DNA from 3 places in the Geothermobacter hydrogeniphilus genome. Region 1 is predicted to be linked to each of the others. Evidence: predicted binding sites of a transcription regulator. Region 1 holds the regulator's gene; each other region holds the start of a gene.

Region 1 (7,516 bases):
CGGGATCCTGCCCCATCAGCATCCTGATCTGCCGCCTGAAATCGGTGGCATCGGTCGGATAGACCTCCTCATCGACCACCAGCCCGCCGAGAGCGAGGACTTCTTCAGAAAACAGGCGCGCGAACTCCTCACCGAGCCGGTTCTGCGGGCGCAGAATGCCGAAGGAGGTGTAGCCCTTTTCCTCGACCGCGTAACGGGCCAGGGCCCGGACCTGCAGCCGACTGGTCAGGGTATCGCGAAAAATGTAGTTGCCGAGTTCGGGGATACCGTCACGCTGGGAGAGGGAAATCAGCGGCACCTGCTGCTGCTGGGCCTGACCGGCCGCCGTCAGGGCACGGGTGCCGGTAATCGGCCCCGCCAGGGCCATGACCCGCTCTTCGTTGGCCAGCCGGTCAACAACCAGGGCGGCATCTTCGGCACCGGCCACATCACGGTAAATAAAGCGGATGCCGCTGTCGGGATGCAGCTGCAGGGCGAGGTCCATTCCCTTGCGGATCAGTTCACCAAAGGCGGCATAGCGACCGGAAAGGGGCAGCATGATGCCCACCGCCCGCTGCAGCCAGGGCTGACCGGTCAACCGATCGAGCAGCAGCACCGCGTCGCGCCGGTAGGCAAAGGGGGTCGGATCGGCCACCAGCTTTCGGACCAGTGGCAACGCCTGCTCGGTCTGTCCCCGGGAAACCAGGCGCTGCGCCTGCTGCAGCAGGGCATCCTGGCCGATGGCGGTGCCGGTGAACATGAACGCGGCTTCGTCGAGGTCGGCGGCATCCAGGGAGTCGAGCAACTCGTGGGCCAGTCGCAGCAGGGTTGTTCGATCCCCGGCTGCTGTGTTTTCAGTTGCCAGTTGACGGTGCAGCACCAGCAGTGCCTCCAGCGTCCGCTGCTCAGCCGCCAGACCGCGGGCCAGGGCGTCCGCCCGCAGGACCTGGTCGGCAGGCAGCAGATCGCCGGGAGACAGGGCGCTCAGGCGCTCCACGCCGTGCGAAGGATCCCCCTCGGCGATGTCGAGCGCCCCCTGCAGCAGACGCCCTTCCGGTGTTTCTTCCAGCTCCGGAATCCGCTCCAGGTAGAGCCTGGCGTCGGCATACTGCTGCCGCTGGTAAAAAATCCGCGTCAGGGTCAGGTAGGCCCGGGAATTGAATGAGGAATGGGGATAGCGGACGACAAAACCACGCAACAGGCCGAGAGCGGTGTCCAGGTCTCCCTGAAGATAGGCGGCCCGCCCGCGTTCGAAGGTCTCGCGTTCGGTCAGCGGCCGGCTCGCAAGACTGCCGGGAAGTTCGACCGCCGGCAGAACAACCGGGGCCTGGCCGATCAGGACCAGCAGCAGAATCAGCAGCAGGCGCCGCATCATGAAACCTCCTTCAGTGCAACTCGACCATTTCAGTCGAACAGTTCCTTGACCTTGTCAAAAAATCCCTTGCCCAGCGGGTTGACATCCTCGCCCCCTTCGCGGGCGAATTCTTCCAGCAGTTCCCGTTGCCTGGGGGTCAGCCGGGTCGGGGTTTCAACCCGGACCACCACCAGCTGGTCGCCACGGCCGTAACCCTGCAGCACCGGAATACCCTTGCCAGGGAGCTTGAAAACCTTGCCCGACTGGGTCCCGGCCGGGACCTTGAGACGCATCTTGCCGTCAAGGGTCGGTACTTCAAATTCGCAGCCGAGGGCCGCCTGGGTGAAGGAAATCGGCAGTTCACAGATGACGTCATTTCCTTCCCGCTGGAAGAGCGGGTGGTCCTTGACGGTAATCACCACATACAGATCGCCCGGAGGGCCGCCGCCGGTTCCCGGTTCACCTTCGCCGTGCAGTTTGAGTCGATTGCCCGACTCGACCCCGGCCGGAATCTTCAGGGACAGGGCCTTCTTGCCCCGGATATGGCCGCTGCCACGGCACTCGGGGCAGGGGTTCTCGATCACCGTCCCCTGGCCGCCGCAGTCCGGGCAGGGGCGGGTAAGGGAGAAGAAGCCCTGCTGGTAACGGACCTGCCCGGCCCCCTGACAGGTGCCGCAGGTTCGCGGCGCGGTCCCCTTGCGGGCGCCGCTGCCGCCGCAGGAATCGCAGGGCTGATGGCGGGGAATCTGGACCTTGGTTTCCAGACCGAAAGCCGCCTCTTCAAAACTGATCGTCAGGTTGTAGCGGAGATCGTCCCCGCGACGTCCACGACTGCCGCGACGGGTTCCACCACCGCCGAAGATATCGCCGAAGATATCGCCGAAGATGTCCTCAAACGGACTGCCGGAAAATCCACCGGAGGAAAATCCGCCCATTCCTTCCATGCCGGCATGGCCGAACTGGTCGTAGTGAGCCCGTTTCTGAGCGTCGGACAACACCGCATAGGCTTCGGAAAGTTCCTTGAACTTTTCCTCGGCGGCCTTGTCTCCGGGATTCTTGTCGGGATGAAACTTGATCGCCAGTTTCCGGTAGGCCTTCTTGATTTCAGTTTCGCTGGCGTTCCGGTTGACCTGGAGGATATCGTAATAATCGCGCTTGGCCAAGGGTCCTCATTCTGTTCGGGGGGACAGGTTCTGACTGTTGTCCAGGCGGCCCCCTGAATCAGGGAAACACCGGCAAAACAGGCGGTCGGAGCAGCCGTACCGGCCGCTCCGACCTTCGGGAACCATTATTTCTTGCTGTCGTCGACCTCTTCAAACTCGGCATCGACAACGTTGTCATCCGGCTTGGCCTCGCCCGCGGCCGCCGCTTCACCGCCTTCGGCCTGGGCCTGCTGGTACATGATCTCGGCCAGTTTGTGCGACGCCTGGGCCAGGGCCTCGGCCTTCTGGTTGATGACCTCCGCGTCGTCCCCGTCGAGAACTCCCTTGAGTGCCTGAAGAGCGGTTTCGATCTCGGTTTTTGTTCCTGCATCCACCTTGTCGCCATGCTCGGAGAGGGCCTTCTCGGTGGTGTAGATCAGGCCGTCGGCCTGGTTGCGGGCCTCGATCAGCGCGCGTTTCTTCTTGTCTTCGCTTTCGTGCGCTTCGGCTTCCTTGACCATCCGCTCGATCTCCTCCTCCGACAGTCCGGAAGATGCGGTGATACGGATCGACTGCTCCTTGCCGGTGCCGAGGTCCTTGGCGCTGACATTGAGAATGCCGTTGGCATCGATGTCGAAGGTGACCTCGATCTGCGGTACGCCGCGCGGCGCCGGAGGGATGTCGGTCAGTTCGAAACGACCGATGGTCTTGTTGTCGGCCGCCATCTCCCGTTCACCCTGCAGCACGTGTACCGAAACTGCCGGCTGATTGTCGGCCGCAGTGGAAAAGACCTGGCTCTTCTTGCTCGGGATGGTGCTGTTTTTCTCGATCAGCTTGGTCATCACCCCGCCGAGGGTTTCGATGCCGAGGGAGAGCGGCGTGACGTCGAGCAGCAGCACATCCTTGACTTCGCCCTTGAGAACACCGCCCTGGATGGCGGCGCCGATGGCGACCACCTCGTCCGGGTTGACCCCTTTGGACGGGGTCTTGCCGAAGATCTCCTTGACCTTCTCCTGCACTGCCGGCATGCGGGTCATGCCGCCGACCAGGATGACCTCGTCAATTTCGGAGGCGGACAGCCCGGCATCCTTGAGGGCGGTCTTGCAGGGTGCGCTCAGTTTCGCCAGCAGGTCGCCGCAGACACTCTCCAGTTTAGCGCGGGAGAGCTTGATGTTGAGATGCTTCGGTCCCGACTGATCGGCGGTAATGAAGGGCAGGTTGATGTCGGTTTCCATCGAACTGGAAAGCTCGCACTTGGCTTTCTCGGCCGCTTCCTTGAGCCGCTGCAGGGCCATCTTGTCGCCACGCAGGTCGATGCCCTGGTCTTTTTTAAATTCGTCGGCGACATAATCGATGATGCGCTGGTCGAAATCCTCACCACCGAGGAAGGTGTCGCCATTGGTCGACTTGACCTCGAACACTCCGTCGCCGAGTTCAAGAATCGAGATATCGAAAGTGCCGCCGCCGAGATCGAAGACGGCGATCTTCTGCTCATCCTTCTTGTCGAGACCATAGGCCAGCGCGGCGGCAGTCGGCTCGTTGATGATGCGCAGCACGTTGAGTCCAGCGATCTTGCCGGCATCCTTGGTCGCCTGCCGCTGAGAGTCGTTGAAATAAGCCGGCACGGTGACCACCGCGTCGGTGACTTCTTCTCCGAGGTAGTCCTCAGCGGTCTGCTTCATCTTCTGCAGCACCATGGCGGAGATTTCCGGCGGGCTGTATTTCTTGCCGCGCGCCTCGACCCAGGCGTCCCCGTTGTCCGCCTTGATGATTTTGAAGGGGCTGATTTCGATATCCTTCTGCACCGCTTCGCCGTCGAACTTGCGACCGATCAGGCGCTTGATGGCGAACAGGGTGTTTTCCGGATTGGTGACCGCCTGACGCTTGGCCTGCTGACCGACCAGCCGCTCGCCATTTTCGGCGAAGGCAACCATCGACGGGGTTGTCCGGGCCCCCTCAGCATTGGCGATGACGTTCGGTTCGCCGCCTTCCATAACGGCAACGCACGAGTTGGTGGTGCCGAGATCGATTCCGATGACTTTTCCCATGGGTTTATATCCTCCTTTGAACTCTGTTGTTCTCAGTCTTCACTGGTCTGTGGTTTTTCTTCCGCTTCGGATGCGGAGGAATCGCTTGTCTGCTCTGTTTCAACCTCAGGGGCCTTGGCCACCATCACCAGGGCCGGACGCAACAGGCGCTCATTGAGCAGGTAGCCTTTCTGCAACTGCTGGACAACGCTGTTGGGCGGAATCTCACCGGTCACCACCTGCCCCATGGCTTCATGGCAGGCGGGGTCGAAAGGCTTGCCGACCGCGTCGACCGGTTTGACACCGAACTTTTCGAGGGCGCGCGCGAACTGGTCGAGGGTCATCTCAACCCCTTCAAGCAAACCGGCGGTATCGGTATCGTTCTCCCGGGCATGCTCCACCGCCCGCTCGAGATTGTCGATGACCGGCAGGATTTCACGCAGAATCCCTTCGTTGGCAAAACGCAGCGCGTCCTGCTTGTCGCGTTGCATCCGCTTGCGGAAGTTTTCCATTTCGGCCTGGCTGCGCAAATAGAGATCCCAGTTTTTACCGGCCTCTTCGCGAGCGGCGGCCAGCTCTGCCGCCAGGTCTTCGGTGGCGGCCTGCGCCCCGACCTCTTCGGTTTCAGCCTCCGGCTGCAGATTCCCGGTCGATTTTTCTTCCGGTTCCTGGTTCTGCTGCTTGGTCACTTTCTTTTTAGCCACTGCGAATCAACTCCTAGTCAAGATCGCCGTCAAGCACCTGGCTCAACAGGCGGGCGGTGTAGTCAACAACGGGAATGACCGACGAATAATTCATACGGCTCGGGCCGATCACACCCAGGGCCCCGATGGTGCCGCGTTTACTGGCGTAATGGCAGGTGATCAGGCTGCAACCCTGAATGCCGGTGATGCCCGGCTCACTGCCGATGAAAATCTGCACCCCGTCCGCCTGCTGACTGCGGTTGAGCAGGTCAATCAGGGTGCTTTTCTGCTCGAACGCCCGGAACAGGCCGCGCATGGTTTCAACATTCGCGAATTCCGGCTGATCAAGAATATTGCTGGTCCCCTCGATAAAGACTTCGCCGCCGAGGTTCTCCTTCAGTGCTTCCCGGGAAAGCTCCAGAGTACGACTCATGAGCCGATCATAGCGAGCTTTTTCCTCCTGCATTTCAGCGAAAATCTTTTCTTTCACCTGCTGGATGGAAAGCCCGGCCAGGGTCCGGTTCAGGTAATTGGAGATCTGTTCCAGTTCTCGACGGGAAATCGGCTCACGGGTTTCGATGATCTTGTTCTGCACCAGGCCGCTACGGGTAACGAAGACGACCAGCACCCGTCCCTCGGACAACGGTACGAATTCAATGTGCCGAAAGACCGTGGTTTCGAGCCGCGGCGCCATCACCAGGCCGGTGTAATGCGAAATCGAGGAGAGGGTTTTGCTGACATCACGCAACACTTCCTCGACCTTGCGTCCGCGCAGCTGGTAACGACTTTCCAGCTGTTTTCGTTCAGCGCTGTTGAGCTTGCGCACCTGCAGCAGCGAGTCGACGTAAAAGCGGTAGCCCTTTTCGGTCGGAACCCGGCCGGCGGACGTATGCGGCGACTGCAGAAACCCGTACTCCTCCAGGTCCGCCATGACGTTGCGGATGGTGGCCGGAGACAGGCCGAGCTTGTGCCGCTTGGCCACGGTACGCGAACCAACCGGTTCGGCGGTGGCGATATGCTCTTCGATAATCGCCTCAAGAATACTACGATTACGTTCGCCAAGTTCGGTTGACATAATGACACCCGAGAAAAAAATGGAGCCGGACAAACCGGCCCTTCTTCCTTTTCCAACAGCGCTGCTGCCGCCGGTCCTCTGTTAGCACTCTCAGTCTTCGAGTGCCAGCGGCGTACAAAATAACAACGCCCCCGACCTTTGTCAAGGCGGCCGGAATGGAAAAAATATCTGATTAAGTTAAAGAAATTCGCGGATCAGCCGATCGTAGATCAGCCACTGCCGCCAGCCGAAACGCCGGCAGCCATCACACGCCGTGAGTTGCCCGGCCAGGCGCTCCAGAGGGGCGTTGAAAACGGTATCAAAAGAGCATCCGAAACGCTCCTGAAATGCGGCCACATCCACTCCGACGGCGGTTCGCAGACCGAGATAAGCGGTTTCCGCCATCGCCCCCCGGCGGTCAAACTTCTCCAGGGACCGCATCGGGTCGATCCCGGCTGTCAGCATGGACCGGTAACTGTCCAGATCCGGAGGGACCGCCAACCGCTGCCCCCAGGCCCGGGAACAGAAGCTGTGCGCCCCCGCCCCCAGGCCGAGGCAGGCGGTCCGCCGCCAGTAACCGAGATTGTGGCGGCATTCCGCGCCCGCTCGGGCAAAATTGGAAATCTCATAATGCCCGTAACCGGCGGCCGTCAAACGATGATGAATCTGTTCGTACATCTCCGCGTAGGTTTCCTGCTCCGGTAGCGCCGGTCGCGGATCACGGCCCCAGGGGGTTCCCTCTTCGAGACTGAGGCCGTAGATGGAGACATGCTCTGTCCGCAGCTCCAGCAGCCGCTCGAGGTCGGTTGCGAGTTCCGCGGGGGTCTGTCCCGGCAGGGCGAACATCAGGTCGCAGGAGATCTGTTCGAAGCCGGCCGCCCGGGCCCGGGCAACGACCTTTCTGACCGCGACGACGTCATGCAGCCGCCGCAGCTGCCGCAGACGCCGGTCATTCATGCTCTGCACGCCGATTGACAGGCGATTGACGCCGCAGGCCCTGAGATCCTCAAGGTAGTTCATCGTGAGAGTCCCCGGATTGATCTCGACGCTGATTTCCGCATCGGCGGCAAGTCCGGGGCCGGCGGCAACAGCCTCCAGGATCGTACCGAGCTGGGCCGGAGCCAACAGAGAAGGGGTGCCGCCGCCGAAAAAAACGGTGGCAAAAGGGCCCTGCCAGCCGGCGGCCGTCGCCAGTTGCAGCTGGCGAATCAGCAGCTGATGATAATCGGCCAGCTGGTCGAGACAATCATCCCGGGAATAGAAGTCGCAGTAGGGGC
Region 2 (7,516 bases), on a different contig from region 1:
CAGTTCCAGCAACAGCAGCGCCACCAGCCAGGGGCGGATCAGCGGTGCGAGGGGACGGTCGTGGTTGATCGTCTGTTCCTCCAGGGGACTTTTTTCCAGTTTGTCGATCTGTCGGTAAACCTGTTTCAGCGTGTCGGCGTCGGTCGCCCGGAAGAATTTTCCGCCGGTCTGTTGAGCGATCGCCTGTAGCAGGGGTTCGTCGAGGGTGGCCAGCCGGGCCCGGCCGGGGTGTCCCGGCGGCAGCGGGCCGCGCGCGGTGAAATGCAGCGGCGCCCCCTGTTCGGTTCCGAAGCCGATGGTGTAGATGCGGATGCCGAGCGCGGCCGCCGTCTTGCCGGCAATTGCCGGCGCGAGGCGGCCCCGGTTCGACCGGCCGTCGGTAAGCAGGATGATGGCGCGGCTGCGGGCGCGGGAATCCTTGAGCCGGTCAGCGGCCGCCGCCAGCGCGTCGCCGATCGCGGTTCCGGTGCCCCGTTGCTCGGCCTGAACCGCGCGCAGTCGTTGCGCGATCTGTTGCCGGTTGCCGGTGGCCGGGGCAAGGAGAAACGGGGTGCCGGCGAAGAGAATGACGCCGACCCGGTCGTTGCGCCGTCCGGCGATGAAATCGGCGGCCGCTTCACGGGCAACCGTCATCCGGTCCGGGGGGATGTCGGCGGCTGTCATGCTGGCCGAAATGTCGAGGACCAGCATCATCTCGATCCCTTCCCGGTTGATGCTGGTGGTCGTTCGGCGCAGCACCGGTCCGGCCAGCAGAATCAGCAGCAGGGTCAGCAGCAGCGCGGACAGGTACGGCTGCAGCCGGGCGAGGCGCAGTTTCCAGCCGGGTCGGCGCGCCTGGAAGACCCGCAGGCTGGAGACGGTCAGTGCCCGGCGGCCGGTTCGAAAGGGCAGCAGCGCCAGCGGCAGCAACAGCAGCCATAACGGGTTGGACCAGAGCAGGTTCATTTCTCTTTCTCCAGTTCCGTCAGGCGTTGCCGCCAGGCGTCCAGTTCCTCACCGGTCGGTGGATAAGGACCGAAACGCCACGCTGTCAGCATCTTCTGCAGCTGCGTTTTGCCACCACCGGGGGGCAGCGTCTCAAGCCGGTCGGCCATGTCCGCGAAGCGGTTGTCCCCGACCTCCGTCGGCCCGGTCCGATGCTTGCGCATCAGCAGCAGTCCGGCCGCCGCCGTGGCCGGCAGCAGGCCCCACCACCATGCACCGGGCAGCCTTTCACCCGTGGGCAGGGGGCGAAGGGCGCTCGGTTGCCGGATGTCACGATAGGGGTCATCGATGTCGATCGTTCGGGAGGGAGAATTCCAGCTGCGGCTTCCTTTGTACAGCGGGAATTCGGGGAGTCGTGCCGGACCGGGACGCAACGGCAGCAGGGTGATGTGCAGCCGGTCCTCTTCGATGACCGGTCGGCCGAGCAGGCGGAAGGGACGCAGATCGGGATAGTCGCTCAGCTGCCAGTCGGTTCCGGGGAGTTGAACGGTGATCTCAAGAGGCGTCCCCAGTCGGGGCGGATCGGGTTCGATCCGCAGCGGATTTACCGCGGCGCCCAGCAGCAGCGGCAGCATCCCCGCCAGCAGCAGGCCGTAGAATCGGCGTTTCATGACCGTCTCCGGCGTCGCAGGAAGAAACGGCGCAAGGGCGGCAGAACGGGGTGTCCGCCTGCCAGTTTCAGCAGCTCGATTCCACAACCGCGCAGGGTGGTGGACAGCTGTTGATCCTCCCGCTGCCAGAGCAGGTGGCTGGTGCTGCCGTCGCAGAGGGTTGCGGCACCGGTTTCGGCATCGCGCAGCAGCAGCGGCGCTGCCGGCAGCCGCGCTTCTTCCGGGTCGCGCAGCAGCACCGCGATCAGGTCATGGCGGGAGGCGACACGCTGCAGCAGGGCTGTCGGCAGCGCGGCGTGGAAATCGGACAGCAGCAGGATCAGTCCCGGTCGGCGCAGCAGACGCAACGCCTTGTCGAGGGGCGGAGCCAGACGGGTGCCGGTCGCGGTTCGCGGATGATCATCCAGTCGTCCCAGCAGACGGTGGACCTGGGTTGTGCTGTTGCCCGGCGGCAGCACCAGTTCGGTTTCTTCGGCGAATCCGACCAGGCCGACCCGGTCACGCTGGGCAACGGCGGCAAAGGCGAGCAGCGCGACGGCCTCCTGCAGCAGCGCGAACTTGACCGGGGTGATCGAGCGCGACAGGTCGGTCAGCAGCAGCACCTGGCGACTGCGTTCCTCCTGGTAGCAGCGGATGTGCGGCTGGCCCTGGCGGGCGGTGTGGTTCCAGTCGATCAGGCGCGGGTCGTCTCCCGGCTGGTAGGGGCGCAACTCGGCGAATTCGAGTCCCTGGCCGCGAAAGCGGGAGCGTTCTCCACCGCCCAGCAAACCGGCCAGCTGCCGTCGGGAGGTCAGCTCCAGTTGCCGGATCTGTCTGCTTCGCGAAAGGGTCATGGCGGTCGCCGGCGGGTGAGGTGTCAGGGTGTCGGAAGGGTTTTCAGCAACTGGTCGATGATCTGATCGGGGGTGTGTCCGTCCGCTTCCGCTTCGTAGCTGAGCAGCAGCCGGTGACGCAGTACCGGATGAGCGATGCTGTACAGGTCGTCGGGGACCACGTAGCTGCGGCCGCGGATGAAGGCCAGCGCCTTGGCGGCCCGTGCTAGGGCGATGCTGCCGCGCGGGGAGATGCCGTGGGCGATCAGAGGGGCGAGCTGGTCGGCGCCGAAGCGTTGCGGCTCACGGCTCGCGGCGGTCAGGTCGAGCAGATGGTCAAGCAGCTCCGGCGCCAGGTGGATCTCCCGCACCTGTTCGCGGGCCGCGGCCAGCTGCTCCCTGCCGATGCGCAACCGCGGGGTCGGGGCGCTGCCGGAGCTGTGGGCGATCACCATCCGCTGTTCCGCCTCGCGGGACGGATAGTCAACATGCAGTTTGAGAAAAAAACGGTCGAGCTGGGCTTCCGGCAGGGGGTAGGTTCCCTCCTGCTCCAGCGGATTCTGGGTGGCCAGGACGAAAAAGGGGTCGGGCAGCCGGTGGCTGGTTTCGCCGAGGGTCACCTGGCCCTCCTCCATGGCTTCGAGCAGCGCCGACTGTACCTTGGCCGGGGCGCGGTTGATTTCATCAGCCAGCAGCACCTGGGTGAAGACCGGCCCTTTGCGGGTGCGGAACTCTCCGCTCGGAGGATGATAGATGGGGGTGCCGGTCAGATCTGCCGGCAGCAGGTCGGGAGTGAACTGGATACGCTGGAAGTCGAGGTCGAGCAGTCTGGCCAGGGTTTTTGCGGCCAGGGTTTTGGCCAGGCCCGGTACGCCCTCGATGAGTACGTGGCCGCCGCACAGCAGGCCGACCAGCATGCCTTCGATCAGGGACTGCTGACCGTGGACGATCTCTTCGGCGGCGGCCAGCAGTTCCGGGATGAAGGCACCGGTTTTCCGGACGCGGGCATCATCCCGGGTCAGGCGGCTGTGGGCGGACTCAGGCACTGAAGTGCCTCCTTCATTTTTTTCAGGGCATTCTGCTCGATCTGACGGACACGCTCGCGGCTGATGCCGTAGCGGTCGGCCAGCTCCTGCAGGGTCAGGGGCGGATCGTCCAGCAGGCGTGCCGCAACAATATCACGTTCCCGGGGCTTCAGGCGAGACAATGCCTCGCCGACCTGTTTGCGACGCTGCTCGTCTTCCTGTCGCTCTGCCAGCAGTTCTTCCTGGTTGGCGCGTTCATCCGCCAGTGAATCCATCAGGCTGTAGTCATCCCCGTCGACCAGTTTCAGGTCCAGGGAGGCATCCCGGGCGTGCATCCGCTGTTCCATTTCCTCGACTTCGGTGGTGCGGACATCGAGTTCGGCGGCGATCTCTTCACTGTTGCTGCCGCCGGTAAGGCGTTTCAGGGCCTCGCGCGTCTGGTTGAGTTTGAAGAAAAGCTTCTTCTGTGCCTGGGTGGTGCCGATCTTGACCAGCGACCAGCTTTTGATGATGAAGTTCTGGATATAGGCCCGGATCCACCAGACCGCGTAGGAGATCAGGCGGATGCCGCGATCCGGATCGAATTTCTTGACCGCCAGCATCAGGCCGATGTTTCCTTCCTGGACCAGGTCGAGCAACTTGCAGCCGTAGTTGCGGTATTCGTAGGCGATCTTGACCACGAAGCGCAGGTTGCCGGTGACCAGGCGCTCGGCGGCGGTCAGGTCGCCCTGGTCGCGGTAGCGGCGGGCGAGATCGATTTCCTGCTCTGGAGTCAGCAGTTCGAAACGATTCACCTGGGCCATGTAGTGTTCGAAATTGTCGCTGACAACAGCTAGCGCGAGGTCGCTCATGTCGTCACCTCCAGGATGTTTTCTTTTGTAAGATCAAGTCATTGGCACTCTCGACCGGAGAGTGCCAAATCTTTATAGCAAACTCTTCCGCCGCTGGCAAGAGGTCCGGGCAAGATCGGAGGTTGACAGTCCCGGTTTGCCTTCCGATAATGTCGCGAACCCTCAGGAGCTACAGAGTCATGCAAATCCTCTATATCGGTTTGTTCGGCGCTTTCGGCTGCGTCTCCCGTTACCTGGTGTCCGGCTGGGTCTATGCCCTGGCGGGTCGTTCTCTGCCCTGGGGAACCCTGGCGGTCAATGTTGTCGGATCGCTGCTGCTCGGTTTCCTGATGGAGTCCGGCCTGCGCAGCACCCTGCTGCCGGCGCAGGTGCGGATGGGCATCACCACCGGTTTCATGGGCGGCTTCACCACCTTTTCGACCTTTTCCTATGAAACGGTGCGATTGATGGAGGAGGGAAGCACCCTGCAGGCCGGGGCTAATGTTGTTCTCAATATGACGGTCTGCGTGGTCTTTGCCGGTCTGGGCATCTATCTCGCCCGCCAGCTCTAGCTGATGAAAGACGTCCATCTGCGGTGTTGCCCTCACCCCGTGTCAACGACGTACCTTCCGGTACGCCTTATGCCGCAGGGCTTCGGACACCTTGCATCTGAACATTTTTGCTCAGCCTGGGGGACGACTTTTTCAACACCCTGCCAGTCAATTTTGGGGAGGACTCATGACGCGACTCGATGGTGAACTGACCCTGATGCGGATTTTTTTCGGCGAATCGGATCGCTGGGAAAAAAAGCCGTTGTACGATGCCCTGCTGGCCCTGTTTCGGGAACGGGGCCTCGCGGGGGCGACGGTCATCAAGTGCGCCGCCGGTTACGGCGGCGGCAGCGTGCTGCACACCGACAAGCTGCTGCGTTTTTCATCCGACCTGCCGGTGATTGTTGAAGTGGTCGACAAGCAGGAAAAAATTGATCTGCTGCTGCCGGAACTCGACCGCATGATCACCGGCGGCATGATCACCCTGGAAAAAGCCCGGGTGATCCGTTACTTCTGACCAGAACCGGGAAAACTCATGTTTCACAAACTCCTCAGTCTTCTTTCCGCCGGGGCGGGAACCGCGGCCGCCGAGCATCGTGATCGTATCCAGGTCGCGGTGGCGGTGTTGTTGCTGGAGATGGCTCACGCCGATCGAAATTTTCAGCCCCTCGAAGTCCACCTGGTCGAACAATTGCTGCAGGACAGATTCGGTCTCTCCGTCGAAGCCGCCGATGAACTGATCGCCGCGGCCGAAGAGGTGCGTGCTGAAAGTTTCGACCTGCAGCAGTTCACCAGTCTGATCAACCGGCACTTCAGCATCGAGGAAAAGCTCAAGGTGATGGAGGGCCTCTGGCGGCTGGTCTATGCCGACGGCGAGCTGGACAAGTACGAGGATGCCCTGGCGAGACAGCTGGCCGGGCTGCTGCGGCTCTCTCCCCGCCAGGCTATCGACCTGAAGATCAAGGTCCTCGATGAGATCGCCCCGGACCGCCACTCCTCCTGAGTCCCTTGCTCCCCGTTCTTCCCTCGGCCGGGTCGTTGTTCTTGCGCAGCGGCTGCTGGCCGAAGTGATCCGGCCTGATGCCCGGCTGCTTGACCTGACCGCCGGCAACGGTTGCGACAGTCTCTTTCTGGCCCGTCACCTGGGACCGGACGGTCAGCTGCTCAGTTTCGATATTCAGCTGTCGGCAATCGAGGCCACTGCCGTCCGCCTGGCCGCCGCCGGTTTTCTTCCACGGCGGGTGGCCACCCGGGTGCCGCTCCACGAGCCGGGCTGTCAGCTGATCCATGACGGTCACCAGTTTCTCGACGCCTATCTCACCGGGCCGGTTGCCGCCGCCATCGGTAATCTCGGCTACCTGCCGGGCGGAGACAAGCAGCTGATTACCCGCGCTGAGACCACCCTGGAAGCCTTGCGCGCCCTCTGGCCCCGCCTGGAAGCGGGCGGGCGCCTGGCACTGGTCCTCTATCCCGGTCATCCGGGCGGGGATGAAGAATGCGCCGCGGTCGAGTGGGAATGCGCCGGGCTTCCGGCCGCCGCATTCGACGTCATCAGACTGCAGGTCTACAATCGCCGCCGGGCGCCCTCTCTCCTGGTTGTCGAGCGCCGTTTGTGACGCTAAAACCTTAAGGGATGGGGTGGGGGAGCGCCTGCGAGTATGACGTGCCGCGTTCCCAGCGGATTTTTCGGTCGTTTTTGGGCCGAAAGTTTTCATCCTGCCCTCACATCTCACATCTCACATCTCACATCAGTCATCCATGATCTGCAGCCGCTCCCGGTCCCAGCAACCGAGCAGCACCAGTAATTGGGTCACCAGCCGGTAGGTGATGCCCCACAGTACCGGACGGCCTGGACCGAGCAGGTCGATGGCCCGCGCGGTACGCAGCCGACCCTGCCAGTGGAGACTGATTTCTCCGTGGCGGGAGGGGTCAAGCAGGTCGTCGCAGGGGAACCAGAAACAGTCCGTGACTTCTTCGTTGGGGGATAGTTGCGGCATCACCGGTATCCGGTAGACGAAACAGGCGACCTGGATCGGCAGGTAGGCGCCGTGGATGTCGTCGAGGCGTCCAATGCACCAGTCCCGCTTCAGCTGCAGGCCGACCTCTTCCCGGGTTTCACGTTCGGCGGCGGCCTGTTCATCGGCATCTTCCGGGTCGACCCGCCCGCCGGGGAAGGCGAGGTTTCCCGACCAGGGGTCCCGCGGATGGCTGGCCCGTTCGATGAAGAAGATCTGCAGGCCGTCCCGGCACTGGTGCAGCAGCAGCGCGACCGCCGCCCGCTGTTTGCTGCCGGCGGCGGCCAGTTGCGGTTCGTAGTCGGCGAGAACCCGGCGAATTTCTTCCAGTGTGATCAGCATCGTCGACAGCCCTCAGGGGATCAGCACGATTTTTCCCAGGGTATGGGTCTCCAGGACCTCGTGATGGGCTTGGGCGGCCTTCTCCAGCGGCAGTTCGCGGCTGACGCGCGGCGTCAGCACCCCGCTCGCCAGGGCTGCGTCGAGGGCGGCGTGGGTGCGGTGATGTTCTTCTTCACTGGCGGCGAACAGCGACATGCCGCGGATGTCGGTTTCCTTGCCCATGGTCAGGCGCGGATCGATTTCAATGCGGCCGCGGCTGCCGACGATCACCACCCGGCCGCGCGGGGCGAGCAGCAGCAGGTCCCGCTCCAGGTTGACGTTGGCCAGCATTTCGAGGATCAGATCG
Region 3 (7,516 bases), on a different contig from region 1:
TGCTGGGAGGAATCTCAACCCGGGACTGGACCCCGATTGACAACTTCTGCAACAAAAATAAAATTCCGTGCATCTTCCCGGTGACTGACAACCCCGGGCTGAACCCCGACAACTGGTACACTCTCTATTTTTCCCGGGGACTGGTTGAAGAAGCAGAAACTGCGGCCCGCTATCTGGCCGGCAACAAAACGGAAACGGTTCCCCCGTTGCTGGTGTACGACAACACTGCGCGCAGCCGAACCCTGACTGAAGCCTTCATCCGCCAGTGGACAACCCTGGGACAAAAGCCGATCCGCACCCTGCAGTTGCCGACCGGCACTCAGGCGCGTCGGGCGTTCTGGCAAAGAATCCTTGCGTCAGGACAACAGGCGTCGCTGGTTCTCTGGCTGCAGCGGAGCGCGATGAAGGAACTCTTCACCCTGGCCCCGCGGCATAGCGCTCTGCAATCCCTGTTGCTCTCCTGGAGGATGCTTGACAACAGCAGCGCCGGACTGCCGGAATCCTGGCGCGACAAGATCCGCCTGACCTACCCCTACCGGTTGCCGGGACAGTTGAACAGCCGCCTCAGCTTTGTCAAATCATGGCTCAGGTTGAAAAAACTGCCGATAGAGAATCTGTACATCCAGGCCCAGACCTATTTTCTCGGCTGGGTTCTTACCGGCAGCACACGAATGATGGGAGATGACTTCTACCGGGACTACTTCCTCGATGTCATCGACATGATGAACGATGAAGTCTATGCCATTGCGACCGTTCCGAGGGCCAGCTTCGGCGCCGGACAGCGTTATGCCGTCAAGGGTTGCTACATTGTCGGGCTGGATGGAAAGGACCCGGCAAAGCTGGTGCCGCTGACGCCTTGGGTGGTTTATTGAGATGTGAGATGTGAGATGTGAGATAATTGTGGTTTCAGCCGGCATGGCTGTCAACGTACAAAGCCCCCGGCCGATTCTCGGCCGGGGGCTTTTTTGCGCGTTAAACGGGATTCAAGCAGCTTATTACATCATGCCGCCCATGCCGCCCATGCCGCCCATGTCGGGCATGCCGCCGCCGGCAGGAGCTTCATCCTTCGGCAGATCAGCGATGCAGGCCTCGGTGGTCAGCATCAGGCCGGCAACCGACGCGGCGTTCTGCAGAGCCGAACGGGTCACCTTGGTCGGGTCGATGATACCGGCTTCGATCAGGTCACCGTACTCACCGCTGGCGGCGTTGAAGCCGAAAGCGCCTTTGCCGTTGAGGACCTTGTCAACCACGATGGATCCTTCAACACCGGCATTGGCGGCAATCTGCCGCAGCGGCTCTTCAAGGGCGCGACGGACGATGGCGACACCGAACTTCTGCTCGCCTTCAGCCTTGACCTTGTCCAGGTCGGCAACGGCACGCAGCAGAGCAACCCCGCCACCGGCGACGATCCCCTCTTCAACCGCGGCGCGGGTCGCATGCAGGGCATCTTCGACGCGAGCCTTCTTCTCCTTCATCTCGGTCTCGGTGGCGGCGCCGACCTTGACCACGGCAACCCCGCCGACCAACTTGGCGAGACGCTCCTGCAGTTTCTCACGATCGTAATCGCTGCTGGTCTCCTCGATCTGGGCACGGATCTGCTTGACGCGGCCCTCGATGTCGGCTTCGCTGCCGGCACCATCGATGATGGTGGTGTTGTCCTTGTCGATGACGATCCGCTTGGCGGTACCGAGCATGTCAAGGGTAGCGGCCTCGAGGCTGAAACCGACTTCCTCGGAAATCACCCGGCCACCGGTGAGGACGGCGATATCTTCGAGCATCGCCTTACGACGGTCACCGAAACCGGGGGCCTTGACGGCGGCGACATTGAGAGTGCCGCGCAGCTTGTTGACCACCAGGGTCGCCAGCGCTTCACCTTCGACATCCTCGGCGATGATCATCAGCGGCCGACCCTGCTTGGCGACCGGCTCAAGGATCGGCAGCAGGTCCTTCATGTTGCTGATCTTCTTGTCGTGGATCAGGATCAGGGCGTCTTCCATCACCGTTTCCATGCGCTCGGCATCAGTGACGAAGTAGGGGGAGAGGTAGCCGCGATCGAACTGCATCCCTTCGACGGTCTCCAGGGTGGTCTCCATCGACTTGGCTTCCTCGACGGTGATGACCCCTTCCTTGCCGACCTTCTCCATCGCCTCGGCGAGAATGTTGCCGATGGTCTCGTCGGAGTTGGCCGAGATGGTGCCGACCTGAGCGATCTCGGTGTGATCCTTAATCGGCTTGGAAAGCTCTTTCAGGGACGCGACCGCCACTTCGACCGCCTTGTCGATGCCGCGCTTGATTTCCATCGGGTTGTGCCCGGCGGTCACCAGCTTGACGCCCTCGCGATAGATGCCCTGGGCGAGCACGGTGGCGGTGGTGGTGCCGTCACCGGCGATATCGGACGTCTTGGAAGCAACTTCCTTAACCAGCTGGGCGCCCATGTTCTCAAACTTGTCTTCGAGCTCGATTTCCTTGGCGACGGTCACGCCGTCCTTGGTGATCAGCGGAGCGCCGAAGGATTTTTCGATCACGACATTACGGCCCTTGGGACCGAGAGTCACTTTGACGGCATTGGCCAGGCTGTTGACACCGACCAGAATTTTCGCGCGGGCGTCCTGCCCGAATTTGATTTCTTTTGCAGCCATGTTGGTGAATCCTCCTCGTTATGTGTTCGTGCAGCGCGACGCGCTGTGTTATTCGACGATCCCCATGACGTCGTCTTCACGCATCATCAGGTATTCCTTGCCGTCAACCTTGACTTCGGTGCCCGCGTACTTGCCGAACAGCACCGTGTCACCGGCCTTGACATCAAGCGGCAGAACCTTGCCGTCCTCGGTCTTTTTGCCGTTGCCGACGGCGATAACCTTGCCCTGCTGCGGTTTTTCCTTGGCGGTATCGGGAATGATCAACCCGGAGGCGGTGGTGGTTTCCTCTTCGAGGCGTTCGACGATGATGCGGTCATGCAGTGGTCTGATGTTCATTTTCTACAACTCCTTTCAGTGATAATGAATAGACTGGTCTGCCCAGTAGACTGGCGAGTGAAAGAGTTCCATTGTTAGCACTCGACGGCGATGAGTGCTAACAATGGAACAGGGCTAAATATAATCAGCCTTCAGCGATTGTCAAGGTCTTTTTGCAGGGAATTTTGAAGAGGGGGACTGCTCAGGATCCGGCCAGGGATTTCAGCAGTTTCTGCGCCAGGGTGGTGGCGATATCGGTCGCCAGGCGGCGGCGCTGAACAAGGATATTGCTGTAATCGTGTTCGAAGAAAATCTCACGGGGATATTCCATCACCAGGGTCGGTTCAGGCTGCCCCGGCTGGAAGAGTTTCAGGCGGCTGCGGGAACGGATGGTGGTGGCACAGCAGCCCGACTCCTCGACATAGGCGAACAGATCACCGGTCAGGTAATAATGGTCGGCCAGCCAGTCTTTATCAATGGTGGACAGATCCTGCTTGAGGATGACGAATTCGTAACGGTCAGCCGCACCCTCGGCGTTCAGGGCATCGACAAACTGGTCGAAAATGCCTTCTTCCACCTCCCGCGGCACCATCACCGTGGTGAAGGGGACAACATAGATCTTTTCGTTCGGCGGGACCACGGAAAAACCTTTTCCGGTATGGACCGCCGGTCGCTGATGACAGGCGCTCAACAGGACCAGGCTCAACAACAGAATCGCAACAGACTTCATGATTCGCACCATCTCCCAACCAGGCATCATCAGGCGACCAGGGCGCCGCCGCAGGAAGAACCGCAGCCGGCGGTACAACCGAAGCAGTGACTGCCGGTGGCAATGGTTCGTCCATCCAGGCACCCGGGATCGAGATCGTCGATATGCTGCGGCAGGCCATCCTGAAGCCCGAGCCCAAGCACAATGTTGAAGTCACAGTCGGCCAGGGTCCCATCCCAGGCGACACAGATCTGGTGACGACACATCAGGCCGTCCACCGTCATCGGGTTGAAGGAATCCTCCAGCAGGGCGCGATAGTTCTCCTCCTGTTCCCGACGCCGCAGGTCCTCAAGAAACCGGCCGATGGGCATATTGGTAATCGTCAGCAGACGGGTGAACTCGACCCCGTGTTCCTGCCGCAGGTAGTCGCGATAGTCGTTTTCCAGTCCTTCCTGGCCGGGGGGAAGGCTGGGACCGCCGGGGTTGAAGACCAGGTTCAGCGGCAGCTGCGGGTCGCGGCCGTAACCGAGACTGTTCAACAACCGCAACGCCTCGATGCTGCGACGATAGACACCGCTGCCGCGCTGGGCATCAACATTACTGTCGAGGTAGCAGGGTAGGGAGGCAACCAGCTGCACCTGCTGGTCGCGAAAGAAATCCGGGGTCTGCTGCTGACCTTCTTCAAACAGGACGGTCAGATTGGTTCGCACCTGAACCGGATGCCCGCTTTTGCGCAACCCGGCAATAAACGGTTTGAGTCCCGGATTCAGTTCCGGTGCGCCGCCGGTAATATCGACCTGGCTGCCGGGAAAGGCATCGGCCAGACGCCGCACCGACTGCATGGTCTGAGCACTCATGACTTCGGTCCGACGGGGGGAACCCTCGACGTGGCAGTGACGGCAGCTGAGATTGCAGCGCAGACCGACATTGACCTGGATGATACGGGGGATGTCCGCATTGAGATCCCGGCCGGTATTCTTCCGGACGGTACGATCGAACTCGTTCATCGGTTCTCCAGAAAAGGCGCGCGGATCAACCGAACGCGGTGAACAGTGACAACTTCAGTTCCCGGCGGCTCCCACCGCAGTCAGGAAGAGAGCAGGCGATTGATTTCCTCCAGCAGCAACGACCGGCTGAGCGGCTTCTGCAGGAACCCGTCGGCTCCGGACTGACGGGCGAGGCGTCGCAACTCGTCGCGCGGCTTGGTCGAGATCAGCACCACCGGAATCGTCCGACTTACCTCCCGCGATTTCATGCGCCGAGCCTTGCGGTCGCCGGAAACATCCGGCAGGACCACGTCCATCAGGATCAGGTCGGGCGGCGGGGACGCTTCAATCAACGGGTTGGCCGACAGCGCGCACTCGGCCGTAACCACTTCAAACCCGGCTTCATCCAGCATATCCCGGGTAATTTCACGAGTCAGACGACAGTCATCAACGACCAGAATCTTCTGCGACATTGCCCCCCCTGATGAAGTCACCAGAATACGCCTGAACAGTGGCCCAAACCGGCCGATTTCACTTATTCAAATACTGGCATTAATGATGTAACCATAACACAGCACACGACAATACTGTCAACGCCGGCGGCAATCCGGCCGACCGAAAGGATCTCAGGCGGGCTCCAGACCGGCGAACTTGAGCAACAGTTTTTTCGCGCCGACCGTATTGAAAAAGACAATCACCTTCTGATTGTCTCCCCGCCCCTCGATACGCCGTACGGTCCCCAGGCCGAACTTGACGTGCCGCACCCGCAGGCCGATACGCAACCCCTCCTCGGCTTCGGGAACCAGTCGCACCTCCTCGAAACCGGTTTCCGGTTCCTCAATCTCCGGAGCCTGAGGCACCTGGGAAAAAACCGAGGCCAGGTTGTGCTCCGCGGGTCTGCGCAGACCGGAGTCGGCCGGTTGCGCCAGCAGGCGCAGCGGGATTTCATCCAGGAAACGGCTGCGGGCATTGTACTGGTAACTGCCGAATACCCGCCGCCGCCGGGCGTGTGTCAGAAAAAGCCGACGCATGGCGCGGGTCATGCCGACATAGCAGAGCCGTCGTTCCTCCTCGACATCCTCCTCATCGCCACTGCGACTGTGCGGAAAGAGTCCTTCTTCCATACCGGTCATGAAAACCACCGGAAATTCAAGCCCCTTGGCCGCGTGCAGGGTCATCAGCGTCACCCGGTCGAGGCTGCGGTCGTAGGAGTCGAGATCCGTCACCAGGGCGACCTGTTCCAGGTAATCGCCGAGACCGGCCTCGCTGCCGCGGTGTTCCTCCATTCCCTTGAGCAGTTCCTCGAGGTTCTGCAGCCGTTCCTTCGCCTCGCGGGTCTTCTCTTCACGCAGAGCCGGACCGTAGCCGGTTTCCTCGATCAGTTCGGCGGTCAGTTGCGGGTAAGGCAGCCTTTCCAGACGCCGCGCGAAGGAGTCCATCATTTCAACAAAGGCCCGCACCCGACGGGCGGCGGCCCCGCCCAGGCCGCCCCGCTCAAGAGCAAGGCGGCAGGCCGGGAGGAAACCGCCGGCTTCCGCCTCGAAAGGCTCGATCCTACCGACGGTGGTCTTGCCGATACCGCGCGGCGGAACGTTGATGATCCGCTTCGCCGATACCGAGTCGGCCGGGTTGACCAGCACCCGCAGGTAGGCGAGCACGTCCTTGATCTCCATGCGGGCGAAAAACTTCAGGCCGCCGAACATGGCATAGGGAATGCGCTCGCGAACCAGGGCCTCCTCCAGCACCCGGGACTGGGCATTGGTCCGGTAAAACACTGCCATGTCACGCAGATGCAGCCCGTCTCCGCGCAATTGGCCGATCTGCCGGGCGACAAACCGTGCTTCTTCAAGATCATCCGGCAGGGCTTCCAGGACCAGCGGTTCCCCGGCATCGTTTTCGGTCCAGAGGGTTTTGCCCTTACGATCGACATTCCGCGACACCACCTCGCCGGCCGCTTCGAGGATGGTCCCGGTCGAACGGTAATTCTGTTCCAGACGGATGGTGACGGTACCGGGATAGTCCCGCTCGAAGCCGAGAATATTACCGATCTCGGCTCCGCGCCAGGCATAGATCGACTGGTCATCGTCGCCGACCACGCAGAGGTTGCGGTGTTCCCGCGCCAGCAGGTCGACCAGCCGATACTGGACGCCGTTGGTATCCTGAAACTCATCCACCAGCAGGTAGTGAAAGCGCTGCCGCCAGCGTTCCAGCACTTCGGGATGTTCGCTGAACAGTCGCACGGTCAGCAGCAGCAGGTCACCGAAATCAACCGCATTGGCCTGCTGCAGGCGCTGCTGGTACAGGGCATAAAGATCATCGATCAGCTCTTCGAGGTAACCGCCGGCCGGCAGCTGTCCCGGCAGCAGGCCGTTGTTCTTGGCCCGGTCGATAGCCGCGGCCAGGGCGTTCGGCCGCAGGGTCTTTTCACTGATACCGCGCTCGGCGAGCAGATCCTTGAGCAGCCGTTTCTGGTCCTGGTCGTCATAAATGGTGAAGTCACGGGAATAGCCGAGGGCCGCGATCTCCTGCCGCAGAATGCGGACGCAGGTGGCATGAAACGTCGCCACCCACGGCAATTCCCCCCCACCGAGCAGACGCTCAAGGCGTTCCTTCATCTCCCCGGCGGCCTTGTTGGTAAAGGTCACGGCGAGGATCTGCCAGGGCGGCACACCGCGCTCTTCAATCAGCCAGGCGACCCGATGAATCAGGGTCCGAGTCTTGCCCGACCCGGCCCCGGCCAGAATCAGCAACGGACCGTCACCATGGGTCACCGCCTGCCGCTGGGGATCGTTGAGCCCTCGCAGCAGGTTATTCATCGTCATCCCCCAGGGAGCGTGACATCAGCGCCCGGTTGTAAGCCGAGACCA

The links. Region 1 encodes HrcA, which represses chaperone genes, less so after heat shock. Its sites were predicted from a motif close to TGTTAGCACTCNNNNNNNNNGAGTGCTAACA; they were not measured.
Region 2: the regulator HrcA is predicted to act here: its motif matches at 4,323-4,353, upstream of rpoH (RNA polymerase sigma factor RpoH).
Region 3: the regulator HrcA is predicted to act here: its motif matches at 3,048-3,078, upstream of groES (co-chaperone GroES).

What each region holds. Positions count from the first base shown of each region.
Region 1 covers NZ_NAAD01000016.1:67,649-75,164, reverse strand. The annotation lists gene B5V00_RS12635 (penicillin-binding protein activator) at 1-1,354, opposite strand, end outside; gene dnaJ (molecular chaperone DnaJ) at 1,384-2,496, opposite strand; gene dnaK (molecular chaperone DnaK) at 2,622-4,523, opposite strand; gene grpE (nucleotide exchange factor GrpE) at 4,556-5,191, opposite strand; gene hrcA (heat-inducible transcriptional repressor HrcA) at 5,220-6,260, opposite strand; gene hemW (radical SAM family heme chaperone HemW) at 6,438-7,516, opposite strand, start outside.
Region 2 covers NZ_NAAD01000008.1:65,107-72,622, forward strand. The annotation lists gene B5V00_RS07870 (VWA domain-containing protein) at 1-945, opposite strand, end outside; gene B5V00_RS07875 (hypothetical protein) at 942-1,595, opposite strand; gene B5V00_RS07880 (DUF58 domain-containing protein) at 1,592-2,428, opposite strand; gene B5V00_RS07885 (AAA family ATPase) at 2,452-3,453, opposite strand; gene rpoH (RNA polymerase sigma factor RpoH) at 3,426-4,283, opposite strand; gene crcB (fluoride efflux transporter CrcB) at 4,463-4,834, shown strand; gene B5V00_RS07900 (DUF190 domain-containing protein) at 5,001-5,330, shown strand; gene B5V00_RS07905 (tellurite resistance TerB family protein) at 5,349-5,816, shown strand; gene mnmM (tRNA 5-(aminomethyl)-2-thiouridylate-methyltransferase MnmM) at 5,785-6,429, shown strand; gene B5V00_RS07915 (NUDIX hydrolase) at 6,562-7,170, opposite strand; gene B5V00_RS07920 (NADPH:quinone reductase) at 7,183-7,516, opposite strand, start outside.
Region 3 covers NZ_NAAD01000029.1:7,822-15,337, forward strand. The annotation lists gene B5V00_RS15405 (ABC transporter substrate-binding protein) at 1-872, shown strand, start outside; gene groL (chaperonin GroEL) at 996-2,639, opposite strand; gene groES (co-chaperone GroES) at 2,688-2,975, opposite strand; gene B5V00_RS15420 (hypothetical protein) at 3,157-3,684, opposite strand; gene arsS (arsenosugar biosynthesis radical SAM (seleno)protein ArsS) at 3,714-4,670, opposite strand; gene B5V00_RS15430 (response regulator) at 4,751-5,122, opposite strand; gene B5V00_RS15435 (ATP-dependent helicase) at 5,276-7,465, opposite strand; gene B5V00_RS15440 (chloride channel protein) at 7,458-7,516, opposite strand, start outside.